One region of the Marinobacter sp. KM021 genome, then DNA from elsewhere that is predicted to be linked to it. Evidence: predicted binding sites of a transcription regulator. Region 1 holds the regulator's gene; the other holds the start of a gene.
What was found. The regulator LexA, encoded in region 1, represses DNA repair genes until DNA is damaged. The targets are predictions, from matches to a motif close to CTGTNTNNNNANACAG.
Positions count from the first base shown of each region.

Region 2: the regulator LexA is predicted to act here: its motif matches at 3,735-3,750, upstream of recA (recombinase RecA).

Region 1 is NZ_CP136129.1:618,052-625,430, forward strand. It holds gene RVM24_RS02925 (translocation/assembly module TamB domain-containing protein) at 1-1,262, shown strand, start outside; gene RVM24_RS02930 (SIMPL domain-containing protein) at 1,273-1,959, opposite strand; gene RVM24_RS02935 (gamma-glutamyl-gamma-aminobutyrate hydrolase family protein) at 1,962-2,705, opposite strand; gene RVM24_RS02940 (amidoligase family protein) at 2,698-3,699, opposite strand; gene lexA (transcriptional repressor LexA) at 3,866-4,474, shown strand; gene RVM24_RS02950 (cell division inhibitor SulA) at 4,515-5,006, shown strand; gene RVM24_RS02955 (hypothetical protein) at 5,013-5,273, opposite strand; gene RVM24_RS02960 (DUF6586 family protein) at 5,335-5,817, opposite strand; gene RVM24_RS02965 (DUF1329 domain-containing protein) at 6,040-7,379, shown strand, end outside.
Region 2 is NZ_CP136129.1:513,905-521,283, reverse strand. It holds gene RVM24_RS02525 (Lon protease family protein) at 1-1,294, opposite strand, end outside; gene RVM24_RS02520 (PilZ domain-containing protein) at 1,534-1,911, shown strand; gene RVM24_RS02515 (flavodoxin family protein) at 1,912-2,382, opposite strand; gene recA (recombinase RecA) at 2,595-3,638, opposite strand; gene pncC (nicotinamide-nucleotide amidase) at 3,802-4,302, opposite strand; gene mutS (DNA mismatch repair protein MutS) at 4,406-7,039, shown strand; gene fdxA (ferredoxin FdxA) at 7,203-7,379, shown strand, end outside.

The DNA of each region.
Region 1 (7,379 bases):
TGGCGGTTGATCCAATGGCCGAAGAGCGGCCGGTACAGGGCCGTTTCAGCTTGAACTCACTGGATCTGGCTTTTGCTTCCGCCTTTGCCGGGGTGGAAGAGATTGGTGGTCAGGTTAACGGCCAAGGCGAGATTACCGGCCCATTGTTACGCCCCATGATTCATGGCGAGCTGGCTCTTACGAATGGTCGTTTTTACGATCCGGGCCTGCCACTCCCACTGAATGATGTGGTTCTGGTGCTCGAGTTTCTCGGGGATTCCGCTGATATCAGCGGGCGCTGGAACAGTAACGACCGCAGTAGCGGGCAACTTTCGGGGATGATCAATTGGAAGCAGGAGCCAGAGATTGAGCTGTCGATTGTTGGCGACAGGCTGCCGGTGAATTTCGAACCCTATGCCCGGGTTGAAGTTGGGCCAGACCTCGCCATTGCTTTCCGCAGTGGTGAACTCTCGGTGTCGGGGCGTGTGGAAGTACCCCGTGGTGAGATCGAGATCAAGGGGCTTCCGGAGTCAGCGGTTTCTATCTCCGAAGATGAGGTGATTGTCGGAGTTGAAACCGAGGAACCGACCATCCGGCGTATGGTGATGGACGTGACTGTGGTGGTCGGCGAAGACCGGGTAGCGTTTGATGCTTTCGGTGTGACCGGGAATCTCGAGGGGACCCTGCGGATTGGCAACGACATGGATACCCGGGGTGCGCTACAACTGGTGAATGGCCAATACCAGGCATTTGGGCAGGATCTGGAACTGCGGCGAGCGCGAATCCTGTTTGTTGGTGCTCTGACAGAACCCTACCTGGACATCGAGGCAGTGCGCAGGGTAGACACTGTTGTTGCCGGTATCAGGCTTAGCGGCCCCGTGAACGCCCCTGAAACCGAGGTATTCTCAGAACCCTCCATGCCCCAAAGCGATGCGCTGTCCTACATCATTCTGGGCCGCCCGCCTCAAAGCCGCGGTGACGACGGTCAGATGGCGCAAGCTGCTCTGTCGCTGGGGCTGACCCAGGCAAGCCGCCTGACCCAGGGCATTGGAGACGAGTTGGGCATTCGCAATCTCACCCTGGAAACTGAAGGTTCCGGGGATGAGGCTTCGGTGGTGGCCAGCGGATACATAACCGATGAATTGAGCCTGAGGTACGGCGTCGGGATATTCGAACCGATCACCACGGTCGCACTGCGTTATGATCTGGGCCGGTATTTCTATCTGGAGGCGGCCAGTGGTCTGGCCGCCTCACTGGATATCTTCTACACTCGGGATTTCTGATCGACGGTTGTTAATCCAGGTTAAAGGTGGCGTTGACGCTGGCCTGGATTTCCCGGGGGGCGATACTGGAAACGGTATCGCTGGCGGATTTTGCTTCTGCCATCATCATGGGCATCGGGCGGTGCCCGCCATTGATGTTGATGGTTTTCACCTCACCACAGGTTTTGCCCAATTGCTTCGCCACAAAGGCACACCGGCTGCGAGCATCCTCGATGGCCCTGGCCAGAGCCTGGCGTTGCAGACGCTCTTCGTCGGAATGGAAAAACTGGTGTTCGCTGAGATGGTATTGCAGGCCGACCTTGTGGGCCTGTTCCAGCAGGGGGTTCAGGAGTTCAAGATTGTCGATGGAAAAGCTGACCGTCTGGCTTGCCACCGCCATTCGCTCCGGTTGTTGCCCACGCTCCTGAACCGGTAGCGACCGGGTATACAGGTTAACGTTGGCGTCTGAGTAGTCCACCAGTTGGTCGCGCATGCCCTGTATGGCCTTGCGCCATTGCTCCATGGTCTCGGAAAGGCGATCGGAAGCCCGTTCTGGCAGGTTGTGCTCGGCACTGGCGGTAAATTGCAAACGGGCGCTGTCCGGAGTGTAGCGAATGCTGCCCTCGCCACTCAGGCTCACTTCGCCAGCGGAAACGGCCAGTGGCGCGAATGAAGCCACGAACACCGTTGCGGCCAGAGCTTTGGTGTATTTTTTCATGATCAGTCTCCTTGTTGGCCAAAGGCCATATCTTGGCTTTGCAGCCGCTGCAGTTTCCGAGCCCGGGCGGCGTGCACAAAGTGGCTGAAAATCCGCCGGTGGCCGGTGTGATACAGCAGGTATTCCGGATGCCACTGAACCCCCATCAACCATTGTTGCCCGGTGTTTTCGATGGCCTGCACAAACAGGTCGTTGTCCAGTGCCGTAACCCTGAGATTCCGCCCCAGGTGTTTAATCGCCTGGCTGTGAATACGGTTCGCACCAATCAGGGTGCTGTGCATCAGCCGGCCTATCCGGCTGTCCTGGACCAGCTGGACTGTTTGAAGGGGGAGCAGCAAAGGGCGGTGACGGGTTTTCATTCGCAGCGGGGTCACGTTCTGGCACAGCGACCCGCCATGAAAGACATTGATGAACTGGGCGCCGCGGCATATACCCAGTACCGGAATGTCTATTTCCTCGGCTTGCTTGAGCAGCCTGAAGTCGGTTTCGTCCCGTTTCAGGTCGTATCTTGCGGTCACTTGTGGCTGTTGGCCATAGCGGTTGGGGTGCACGTGGGTGCCACCAGACAGCACCAGGCCATCGAGCAGGGAGACGTCCGTGCTGGATCCGGGGCGAATGTAGTGCGTGTGGGCACCGTGCAGCCGCAGGCCCAGATTGATCAGTCTGTGGGCGGTGCTGCGCCGGGCGGGGCCGCTGATGCCAATGGTGATCCCCGGCGATTCTGGTGCTTCCTGGGTCTCAGACATAACCGCGCTGTTCAAGCCATTGTTCCGTGGTGTCACGCCATGAGCGGGTGAGGTTGCGAAAACTGAATGTCTGGGCTTCGCGGAACAGTTCCCTGAGTTCTTTCAGGTGCTCTGGATGGTTTGCGATCTGCTCCAGTACCACCCAGTCGTTCCAGACCGTGGAGAAATGCCATCGGGGGTTGTCGATATCGCAATCGGGTAACCGGTAGTGCAGCGTCGGCCGGCTCTTGATTCTCGGGTCGTCTACATAGTCGTGCAACAGCTCTGAATCCATGTGTGCAAACAGTGGCAGAAGATCCAGGGCCTTGTTCCGCGTCGGGTTGAAGTTCAGATAGTCTTTCATCAGCGAGGCCTGGTCGGGAGCGTAATTTTCCGCCATCAGCATATCCGTGTAACGGCTGCTCCAGGGCTCGATGTAAGTGGTAAATTTTCGGCTTATGTCAATCTGATGCCGGGATTTGAGCCAGTCATAAAGTGCCGCGAAGGCCTGCAGGTAGGTGACAATGGTTGCGGGTTCCAGGTCCGGCAGTTCGGGATTGAGTTGCAGGCCGAAAGCAAAATAAATCGCTTCCCTGCTGCCTTCCGCGCCAAGGTCGCGAAGCTGGTCTACCAGTTCCTCTATCAGGTCCAGTCTGGAAAAGGGCAGAGGCGGCCCGACAATCTCAAGAGGCACAATGCGCTCTGCAGCAAAATCGATGACATCCATGGCGTGGGTGCCCAGCTCGCGGATTGACTCGGGCAGGCGTTCGTCCGCCAGGTCAAGATCCTTCACGGGGTCAGAGTCCAGCTCAATGGTGAAGGTTCCGGCGTCAGTCTCCAGGCTGGTGACATAACGCGACTCCAGCTCCGGGGTGCCCTTGAGCAGGCGGGCGACATGTTCGACCAGTTCATCGTAGCCCAGTCCGGAGAGTTCAATCTCCACGCCAACTCTACGCTCTTCTCCTTGATGATTACGAAGCCGCTCCGGCATCGCACAACGCTCTGTCGAATTCATTGGCACCTTGCATCCATATAATTCACGGACTTAAACCATAACACACCGATATGCTGCGGCCCGATTACATGGCAGAAAATTTCAATCGGGCTTTACACTGGATAAAACACTGTATATAGTCAAATCACTGTATATAAAACCAGGATGAAAAACCCGGAGTACATGCATGAAGCTGACCGCGCGACAGTCCCAGGTGCTGGATATCATCCGGCGTTACGTAGACGAAACCGGTTACCCGCCAACGCGGGCAGAAATCGCTGCCGAACTGGGGTTCCGCTCCGCCAATGCGGCAGAGGAGCACTTGCGGGCCCTGGCCAGGAAAGGCGCCATCGAAATGGTGCCCGGTGCCAGCCGGGGGATTCGACTGCCGGAAGTGGAGCAGGACCCGGGGTTACCGGTTGTCGGCCAGGTTGCGGCGGGCAGCCCGATTCTCGCCCAGGAACACATTGAAGAGCACTGCACTTTGCAGCCGGAATTTTTCTCGCCATCCGCCGATTACCTGCTCCGGGTGCGCGGCATGAGCATGAAAGACATTGGCATTCTCGACGGTGATCTGCTCGCAGTGCATCGCACTCAGGATGTCCATAACGGGCAGGTGGTTGTTGCCAGGGTTGGTGAAGAAGTGACGGTAAAGCGGTTTCGCAGGGACGGCTCAAAGGTCTGGTTGATTGCGGAAAACGAAGAGTTTGCCCCGATTGAAATTGATCTGGCTGAACAGGAGTTGTTTATCGAAGGTCTGGGTGTGGGCGTGATCCGCCGATCAGATTTGCATTGATAACCAGCAATAAGAAACGATTAGCGCAGGTAGGTGAGCAATGGAACAGTTAAGCTTCACTCAGAACATGGCGTTCCAGCCGGCGGCCATCATGCCCGCCCGCACGGTGTCTACAGGAAAAGCACGGTCCACAGCCCTTCACTCATCGTCAGACGTCGGTCGGGGAACCAGGGATTTTGGCGGTAACGTGACGGAAATTATTCTTCCTGAAGGCCAGGTAGAGAACGTCCAGTTGCTGCTCCCTATGCTCACCCAGCTGAACCAGGAGAAGCGCTGGCTGGCACTGATTGACCCGCCACAGTCCTTGGTTGGCAAGTGGCAGAAAATGCACGGTATTGTGGCCAGTGAATTGCTGGTATTGCGCTCAACCAACGATTACTCAGCACAGCAGCTGGCTGAGCGTGCTTTGAGTGCCGGTACCTGTCATGCGGTGGTGCTCTGGACTAACAAGCTCGGGCGTTCAGCCTTTGAGTCCCTTCAAAAGGCTTCGGCGCAAGGTAGCAGCCACGGCGTGGTGCTGCGTCATCGGTAAAGGAGTTCAGTGGAGGGTGTATTGGGGCTGGGGTTCGGCCAGATCATTGTCGTCATCGTCCCAGTCAATATCGTGTGCGATATTGCCGGCGGCCTCAATCCCTGCCGCAATCATCGCCTTGGCTACGCTCATGTCGCGGTCTTCCATCATTTCCCTGGCCTCCTGCGAGAAGGAAATGCGCACCAACGGCGCTGCGTCGTCATCAATGCGGCGCAAGGCGTAGTCGCCATTGGCAAGTTGTACGATTTCAAAAAACGATGGTGACATTCGTTCAACCTTTGTCTTGGTGTATTCGATTCGGTGTGGGAATTTAACCAACAGGGTGGGGCTACCACTCGCTGTGTTGTTCCTCAAGCCGTTTGGCCAGTTCAGTCATGGCCGTCAGGGTCTTTCTAAGTGTGGCGGCGGACCGGTTCGGGCCCTGTTCGACTGAAACCGCGATGATATTCTCTTCGGTAACATTCTTGCGTGTGGTCGGAGGCTGGCTCAAAGCCGATTCAACCTGATCAAGATGGTTCCACCAGCTTCCCGATGTCTCTGCCAGTTCTCTCAAAAGCCGGGTCTCGTGTACCTCGTAAGGAAACAGTGTTTCCAGTTCTGCCAGTGTCTGCGGTTTTTCGGCTTTGTGCTGATGGTATCGCGCAATCATCACCAGCAGCGTTCGCCTTGCCCGTAGCAGGAGCTCGGCGGAGCCCTGAGACAGCGCTTCCGTTTCCGCAGCGGAGCGCTTGGTGTCCGACTCAAGCCTGGCGAGTAAGGTGTTGGCCAGAAAAAGCTTTTGGGCTACCAGTGAGTACCATTGTGATGCCATCTACCACCCGCACTACGTGAGCGTTCAAGAGTCCAATCAGAACAACCGCCAGAGTCTATCATTTTTGCGCGCAAATTTCTCCTCCCCTGGGCTCCCCGTAGTAGCTGCATTTCACAAGAAACTACAAACAATCACTTGAAACGGTCGTTTGAAACTGGCAAAAAGGCGCACAGATTGAACAAGCTTTGATCGTCTTGTGGTCCATTATTGGAGGTAATAAGGATGCGGAACCGGATAATTGCTGCTATTGCAGCGGCGGTATTGGGGTGTTCAGGTCCGGCCTTGGCAAAGGTGTCGCCGGCAGAGGCCGAGCGTTTGAAGAATGATCTCACGCCGGTGGGTGCAGAGCGGGCGGGTAACGAGTCTGGCACCATTCCGGCTTGGACTGGCGGGTTGGCTTCACCCCCGGCCAATTGGCGCGAAGGCACCGTAGAGATTAACCCGTTCCCGGAAGACGAAGCGCTGTACGTTATTACCCGTGACAATCTGGACCAGTACCGGGACATACTGTCGGACGGCCACATTCAGATGCTGGAGCAATACGGCCCGGAATTTTTCATGCCGGTGTACCAGGCCCGCCGAACAGCAGCGTTCCCCGAGCATGTCTACGAGAAGTTTTACCAGAACGCACTGACAGCTGAACTTCTGGATAACGGTAACGGTGTTCGAGACACCATCATGACCAGTCCGTTCCCCATTCCACAGAACGGCCTGGAAGCGATCTGGAACCATATTCTCCGGTACCGGGGTGAGGAACTGTCGTTCCGCAGTGCATCGGCTACGCCGCAGCGGGACGGCTCGTTCAACCCGGTCGTTAACCAGTACGACTATTTCTTCGCCTACAGTCGCCCCGGTGCTGAGCTGGAAGACATTGATAACAAGATTTTCTACCTGAAAACCGAAACCGTCGCGCCGTCCAGCCTGGCTGGCACTATTACCCTGGTTCATGAAACCCTTGACCAGGTTCGCTCACCGCGACTGGCATGGCGTTACGATTCCGGTTCCCGCCGTTTGCGCCGGTCCCCGAATCTGGCCTATGAGACGGATCTGCCGAACTCATCGTCACTGCGTTCAGTCGACCAGAAGGACATGTACAACGGTGCCCCTAACCAGTACGACTGGGAACTCAAGGGCAAGCGTGAACTGATCGTTCCCTACAACGCCTACAAACTGCACGATGAAAGTGTTCGTCCAAATGACGTGATCCGGCCGAACCACATCAATCAGGACCTGACCCGATACGAGCTTCACCGGGTGTGGGTAGTCGAGGCGAAGCGACGCACCGGCATCAGCCATATCTATGATCGCCGCGTTTACTACATTGATGAGGACAGCTGGCAGATTCTGGCCACGGAAGAATATAACGAGGCTGGCGAACTCTGGCGTGTATCCGAAGCCCACAACATTGTCTATTACAGTGTGCCGGTCTTCTGGACCACCATGGAAATGACGTATGATCTGAAAGCACAGCGTTACTACATCGATGGCCTGGATAACGGCTACCCGGCCTATAATTTTGAGCCTGGGTATCGGGGCAACGAATTTACCGCTGCCGCCGCCCG
Region 2 (7,379 bases), 100 kb from region 1:
AATCGTATTCCTGCAGCAGCATCCAGGTTTCGCGATCGCCAAACAGCACGATTTTAACATCCAGAGGTACGGCTTCCGGCTCAATTGAAATGGTCCCTGAAAGCGTCAGCTCCCGCTCCAGGGAATTGATCTGCAGGGTGCGGGAGCGCAGGGCGCGCTTCAGACCGTCCCAGACAAACGGCTGCTCCAGCACCTTGATGGCATCCATCAGCAGGTAACCGCCATTGGCCTTGTGCAGACTGCCCGGTCGAATCAGGGAGAAGTCGGTGAACACGGTGCCTTTGAACGTGACGTTCTCCACGTACCCGAACAGGTTGTGGTAGGTGGGATTGTCTTCCACCACCACCGGCACTTCATTGGTTTTCTGGTGCACCAGCACATTGATCACGTAGCGCCGGGGCGTTTTCTTGTCCAGTGAGGCGTAGGCGATCGCCGCCTGCTCTTCATCGTCCTCAAGGAAGATATCCAGGTTGTCGACCAGGTCTTTGCGAACGGCCTCAAGATAGGAAACCACGTCTGGCTGGTCACTGTAGCGTTTGACTAGCTCATCGATCTGGTGACCGGAAATGCCTTCGAGAGTTTCCTGATTCAATGCCTGTTGCTTCTCGGCGTACTCCTGCTCCCAATCGGCCAGCTTGCGAAGGGCCTGGCGGAGCTTCTTTTCAAGGGCGTTGATGGTGTCTTCAAACTTGTCACGCTGCTCATCGGTAAGCGCCTGGAAGCTCTCCACGGTGTGGGGCTCATCGCCATTCATGGCAACCAGCCGATAGCCACCCGGTGTGGTTACCGTGAGGCTGACTTTCTTGCGCCGCGCCTGCTTGGCGACTTTCTCGAGCTCGTCTTCCTGCTTTTTGCCGTACTCGTTCTTGAGGTGCTCGGAGCGCTCCAGGAAACTGTCACTGTCAAACGTCTGGGGAATCACCTTCACCAACCGGGACATCAGCTTGTCCATGTCCTGCTTGAGCTGGGTACCCATCCCTGCCGGCAGTTGCAGCAGACGCGGATTGCGTGGCTCATCGAAGTTGGCCACGTAACACCAGTCGTGGCTCTGCTGTTCGGTATCGACGTGGTGTTCAAGGTACCGGAGCATCATGGTGCGCTTACCCAAGCCATTGCGACCGACCGCATACACGTTATAACCACCGTGGGGCATGGCGAGCGCAAAACGCACCGCTTCCTGGGCGCGGTTCTGGCCAACAATCTCGGCCAGCGGCTCCAGTTGCCGGGTGGTTTTGAATGGCAGATCTTTAAGAACGCAGGCTTTGTAGAGCTGATGCAAGGGCAATGACTTCAAGTTCGATTCCCGTTGAGTTCGGTTTTGAGTAGTAACTATCGCTCGCATTGTAGTGTTTGAGCTTCAAGCTGTCGCCTATCCGCGCCGCATTTATCGGAAGAGGCCGGATTCGTGACAATATGCCAACCGGGTCACAAATTCCCCCTTGGTCATTTTTCAGGCAGGCCGTCGATTACTACACTTCCATGCCCGGACGGATTCCGGACACAACAAGTACAATACGGGTGATGGTCAAAGCAATGACGAATTATTCCGCAGATCGCCGCATCAAGGATCGTTTTTCGGCGTCGTGTCTCAGGGTGCAACTCCGTGAGAGGGCGTTCTTTGGTCGCGGGAAGCAGCCAGTGGCGGTAACCTGCCTGGACCTCAATCGTTACGGTATGGCGGTGCTGTGCCCTCGGCCGGTAGACTCCGGCGCGCATTTGTTCCTGGATATTGAGGGTAAATACATCAGCGAGTCGCGCATTGATGCCCGAGTGGTGTCGTGCCAGCCGTTTCAGACGGGCTTCCGTGTGAGTCTGCAGTTCAGCTACTGTCTCGACAAGAAAGGCTACTCGAGAGCGATCGACAATGCGCTTTCCCGGATTGAGGGTTTTTACAACCGGTTCGCCAGTTAATCAGATCAGGCCAGCATCCAGGCTGGCCGCCACGTACATGCCCAGTTCCTCGCACTGTTGCTCGAATTCATCCCTGTAATCTCCCCTGCACAGCAATGGCTCCTGTATGCGTTTCCAGCGTAATCCGGTGGTGATGCTGTCGATGGCGCGGCGGGTGCCGGTGCCGTCGTGGCCGGCGCGGATGTAGTAGGCAAAGGGCAGGCCCTGGGTTTTCTCGAGGCACGGATAGTAGCTTCGGTCGAAGAAGTCTTTGAGGGCGCCGGACATGTAGCCGAGGTTTTCGGTGGTACCGAGGATGATGGCGTCGCAGGCGAGGATGTCTTCGGGGCCGGCATCGAGTGGGGCTTTTACCACCACTTCTACGGCTTCGATGTCGGGGTTACGGGCGCCTTTTTCTATGGCGTTACGGAGTTTCAGGGTATTTGGGGATGGGGCGTGGGCTACGATGAGTAGTCTCTTTTTGCTAGACATTTGCCGTCCGACTCCCTTCTTGCCGTTAACTCATGGAGCATGAGTTGTGGCAGGAACCCCCTCACGGGAAACGCTACGAGCACATCCATGTGCGCTTCGCTCCGGCCATCCATGGCCTACGAGATTCCCGTGAGGGGGTCCCTGCCACAACTCGCTAGGCTCCGAATATGCCGTCCAACGTATCAATGCCGCATAGAGCCGTATGAAGCGGGTTACAGCAACTCGCCACTCGCTTCCACCGGCGCCTCGGCCGCTTCTTTCTTCACCGGCTTGGGCATCAGTTTGTCGCGAACCTTGGCTTCGATTTCGTTGGCGATATCCATGTTCTCTTCCAGGAACTTGCAGGCGTTGGCTTTGCCCTGACCGATTTTGTCGCCGTTGTAGGCGTACCAGGCGCCGGATTTGTCGACGAAGCCTTCTTTTACGCCCATGTCCAGAACTTCGGCCATGTGGTAGATGCCCTTGCCGTACATGATCTGGAACTCGGCCTGTTTGAAGGGCGGAGATACCTTGTTCTTGACGACTTTTACGCGGGTTTCGTTACCGACCACTTCGTCGCCCTCTTTGACAGCACCGATGCGGCGGATGTCCAGGCGTACGGAGGAGTAGAATTTCAGGGCGTTACCGCCGGTGGTGGTTTCCGGGCTGCCGAACATGACGCCGATTTTCATACGGATCTGGTTGATGAAGACCATCAGGCAGTTGGCGTGTTTGACGTTGCCGGTCAGTTTACGCAGGGCCTGGGACATCAGGCGGGCCTGGAGGCCTACGTGGCTGTCGCCCATCTCGCCTTCGATTTCGGCTTTCGGTGTCAGTGCGGCAACGGAGTCGACGATGATCACGTCGATGGCGTTGGAGCGCACCAGCATGTCGGCGATTTCCAGGGCCTGTTCGCCGGTGTCTGGCTGGGACACCAGCAGGTCGTCTACGTTTACGCCCAGCTTTTCTGCGTAGATGGGGTCGAGCGCGTGCTCGGCGTCGATGAAGGCGCAGGTTTTGCCAGCCTTCTGGGCTTCCGCAATCACCTGAAGGGTCAGTGTGGTTTTACCGGAGCTTTCCGGGCCGTAGATTTCAACGATCCGGCCGTAAGGCAGGCCGCCAATACCCAGGGCTACGTCCAGCCCGAGGGAACCGGTGGATACCGCAGGAATGGCTTCACGGGGCTGGTCGCCCATTTTCATCACGGCACCTTTGCCGAACTGGCGCTCAATCTGGCCGAGTGCTGCGCTGAGTGCTTTCTTGCGATTGTCTTCCATTGGTACCTGACCCTCATTTGCCGGGGCTGCTGAGCCGCGATTGGGCCGACAGCAGCGAAATTCAAAGCGATGACACCGGAGGCATCCAGTGTTTTCCTGTATATTTGAACAGTATTAAAACATAAGCCTTCGCTGAGACCAACCCCTGCCCGGGTGAAAAACGTCACAGTGTTTTCAGAAACTCCGTAACCCCTTGCAGAACATACAAAACCGACTTTCGGCGCACCTGATCCCGGTCGCCGTCAAAGCACTGCGTGCTGGTTTCGATGCGGTCCGGGCCGGTGCCCCAGGCGAACCATACGGTGCCTACGGGCTTTTCATCAGTGCCGCCACCTGGGCCTGCAATGCCGCTGATGGCCACGGCTATGTCAGCGTCCGCAGCGCGGACGGCACCGGCGACCATCTGGCGAACCACTGGCTCGCTCACCGCGCCATGCTCGGCGAGCACCGATTCTTCAACCCCCAGAATGGCCTGTTTCGCCTCGTTGCTGTAGGTCACCAACCCGGCCATCAGGTACGCAGACGACCCCGCCCGGTCAGTCAGCACTTTGGCCACCCAGCCGCCGGTACAGCTTTCGGCGGTGGCGATGGTTTTACCGTGCTCGACGAGCCATTCACCCAGCGTGTTTCCAGCGCTCTCCAGTTGTTGGTCAGAGGCCTGCATAACAATCTCCCTGTGTCTGTTGCCAAACCCTTCGTTTCATCACGGGCATTATTTTCTTACAATCCCCGCTTTCACCCAAAAGTACGATCAACCGGACAAACCCATGTCAGTAGCCCAGACCGATCTTTCCAAGCACACCCCGATGATGCAGCAGTACCTGAAGATCAAGCGGGAACACCCGAACGAGCTGGTGTTTTATCGCATGGGTGATTTCTATGAGCTGTTTTACGACGACGCCAAGAAAGCAGCGGAACTTCTGGACATTACCCTGACTGCCCGCGGCCAGTCCGGGGGCAACCCCATCCCGATGGCGGGCGTGCCTTTCCATGCGGCTGAAGGTTACATTGCCCGCATGGTGCGCGCAGGTCAATCCATCGCCATTGCTGAGCAGATTGGCGACCCGGCCACCAGTAAGGGGCCGGTTGATCGTCAGGTGGTGCGCGTGGTGACACCGGGCACCCTGAGCGACGAGGCGTTTCTGGAAGACCGGCGGGACAACCTGTTGGTGTCGATTTTCAGTCATAAGGAGCAGTTCGGCTTCGCGTCGCTGGACATCTCCAGTGGCCGGTTTGCGGTCGCAGAGCTGGAAAGCCTGGAAGCTCTGCAAGGGGAGCTGCAGCGCCTGCGGCCGGCGGAGATTCTGATCAGCGAGGACTTCCCTTACAGCGATGTGCTGGAGGGCTTCACCGGGGTTCGTCGCCAGGGCCCCTGGTTGTTTGAGATGGATTCCGCCCGGCGGGTGATTACCCAACAGCTGCAGGTTAAGGACCTGACCGGCTTCGGCTGCGAAGACCTGCACCTGGCAATCTGTGCCGCCGGCTGCCTGTTGCAGTACGCCCGGGAAACCCAGCGTACCGCCCTGCCCCACATCCGCAAACTGACCCGTGAACGTCGGGAAGATGCGGTGATCCTGGATGCCGCCAGCCGCCGCAACCTGGAGATAGACACCAACCTGATGGGCGGCCAGCAGTACACCCTCGCCTGGGTAATGGACCGCACGGCCACGGCCATGGGCGCCCGGGAGTTGCGCCGCTGGCTGAACCGGCCGCTCAGGAATGTGGAGGTCGTCCGCCAGCGCCAGCAGGCGGTGTCAGCTTTGCTGGACGGCTTCCATTACGAGCCAATCCACGATCTGCTCAAGCAAGTGGGTGATATCGAGCGGATTCTGGCCCGAGTCGCGCTGCGCTCAGCCCGCCCCCGGGACCTCGCACGCCTGCGGGATGCGTTCCAGACCTTACCGGGGCTGCAGGAGGCTCTAAAGCCCGTTAACTCACATCACCTGGTGAAGCTGGCCACGGTTATTGGCGAATACCCGGAGCTGGCTGATCTGCTCGAGCGGGCCATTATCGAGAACCCGCCCGTGGTGATCCGGGACGGCGGCGTGATTGCCCAAGGCTTCGACGAAGAACTGGACGAACTGCGCAACATCAGCGAGAACGCTGGCCAGTACCTGTTGGATGTGGAAACCCGCGAGCGCGAACGCACCGGCATTTCCACGCTGAAAGTGGGCTACAACCGGGTGCACGGTTACTACATCGAGATTAGCCGGGGCCAATCTGACCAGGCGCCGGTGGATTACATCCGCCGCCAGACCCTGAAAAACGCCGAGCGGTTCATCACGCCGGAACTGAAAGAATTTGAAGACAAGGCCCTGAGCGCCAAGAGCCGGGCCCTGGCCCGGGAAAAAGGCCTGTACGACGACGTATTGGAAACCGTCGCCGAGCAGTTGGCACCGCTGCAGGACGCCGCCCAGGCCCTGGCGGAACTGGATGTGCTCAGCAACTTTGCCGAGCGGGCCACCAGCCTGCGTTTCACTGCTCCGGAATTCACCGAAGAGCCGGGCTTTGATGTGGAGGAAGGCCGCCATCCGGTGGTGGAACAACTGCTCGACGAGCCCTTCGTGCCGAACAACCTGCTGATGGATGCGAAGCGGCGAATGCTGGTGATCACCGGCCCGAACATGGGCGGTAAGTCCACCTACATGCGCCAGGCTGCGTTAATTGCCCTGCTGGCCTACACCGGCAGCTTTGTGCCCGCCAACCGGGCGGTGCTGGGGCCGGTAGACCGGATTTTCACCCGCATGGGCTCTTCCGATGACATTGCCGGCGGCCGCTCCACGTTTATGGTGGAAATGACCGAAACCGCCAACATCCTGCACAACGCCACCGATCACAGCCTGGTACTGATGGATGAGGTGGGCCGCGGCACCAGTACTTTTGACGGCCTGTCGCTGGCCTGGGCCACGGCTGAGCACCTGGCCAAGGACATTCGTTGCTACACCCTGTTCGCCACCCACTACTTCGAACTGACCCAACTGGCGGATGACCTGGAACATGCGGTGAATGTGCATCTGACGGCCACCGAGCACGACGACTCCATCGTTTTCCTGCACAATGTACACGACGGCCCGGCCAGCCAGAGTTATGGCCTTCAAGTGGCCAAATTGGCGGGCGTGCCCCAGGATGTGATTCGCAATGCCAAGGCGCAGCTCGCGCATCTGGAAGGCAGCGCCGGCCCGTCCAAGGGAGCTACAGGCGGTACCGCTGCAGCGCCATCACCAGCCCCTAAAACGGCTAAACAACCGGCTGCCGTGGAATCGGTGTTTCAGGGCGATATGTTTGCCAGCGCGGAGCCGAGCGTTGTAGAGAACGCCTTGCAAAAACTGGACATTGATGGACTTTCACCACGGGATGCCCTCAATCAGCTCTATGAGCTGAAAGCTTTGCTGGCAAAATAACAGGAAACTGGGCCAAACTTGATCTGTGTAATAAGGTTATAGCAGCCCAACGCTTGCGGCTGCGGGGGGCGCTCCCTACAATATCGCGCACAAAATTATAGATGGGGCCGGAACATCAGGGCTCCTGATGAGACCGATTACTTTACGAACCAGGGATCTGACTATGGCGTTTATCGTTACTGATAACTGCATCAAGTGCAAATACACCGACTGCGTGGAAGTCTGCCCGGTGGACTGCTTCTACGAAGGCCCCAACTTTCTGGTGATTGACCCGGACGAGTGCATAGATTGCGCCCTGTGCGAGCCAGAGTGCCCGGCCGAGGCCATCTTCTCTGAAGAC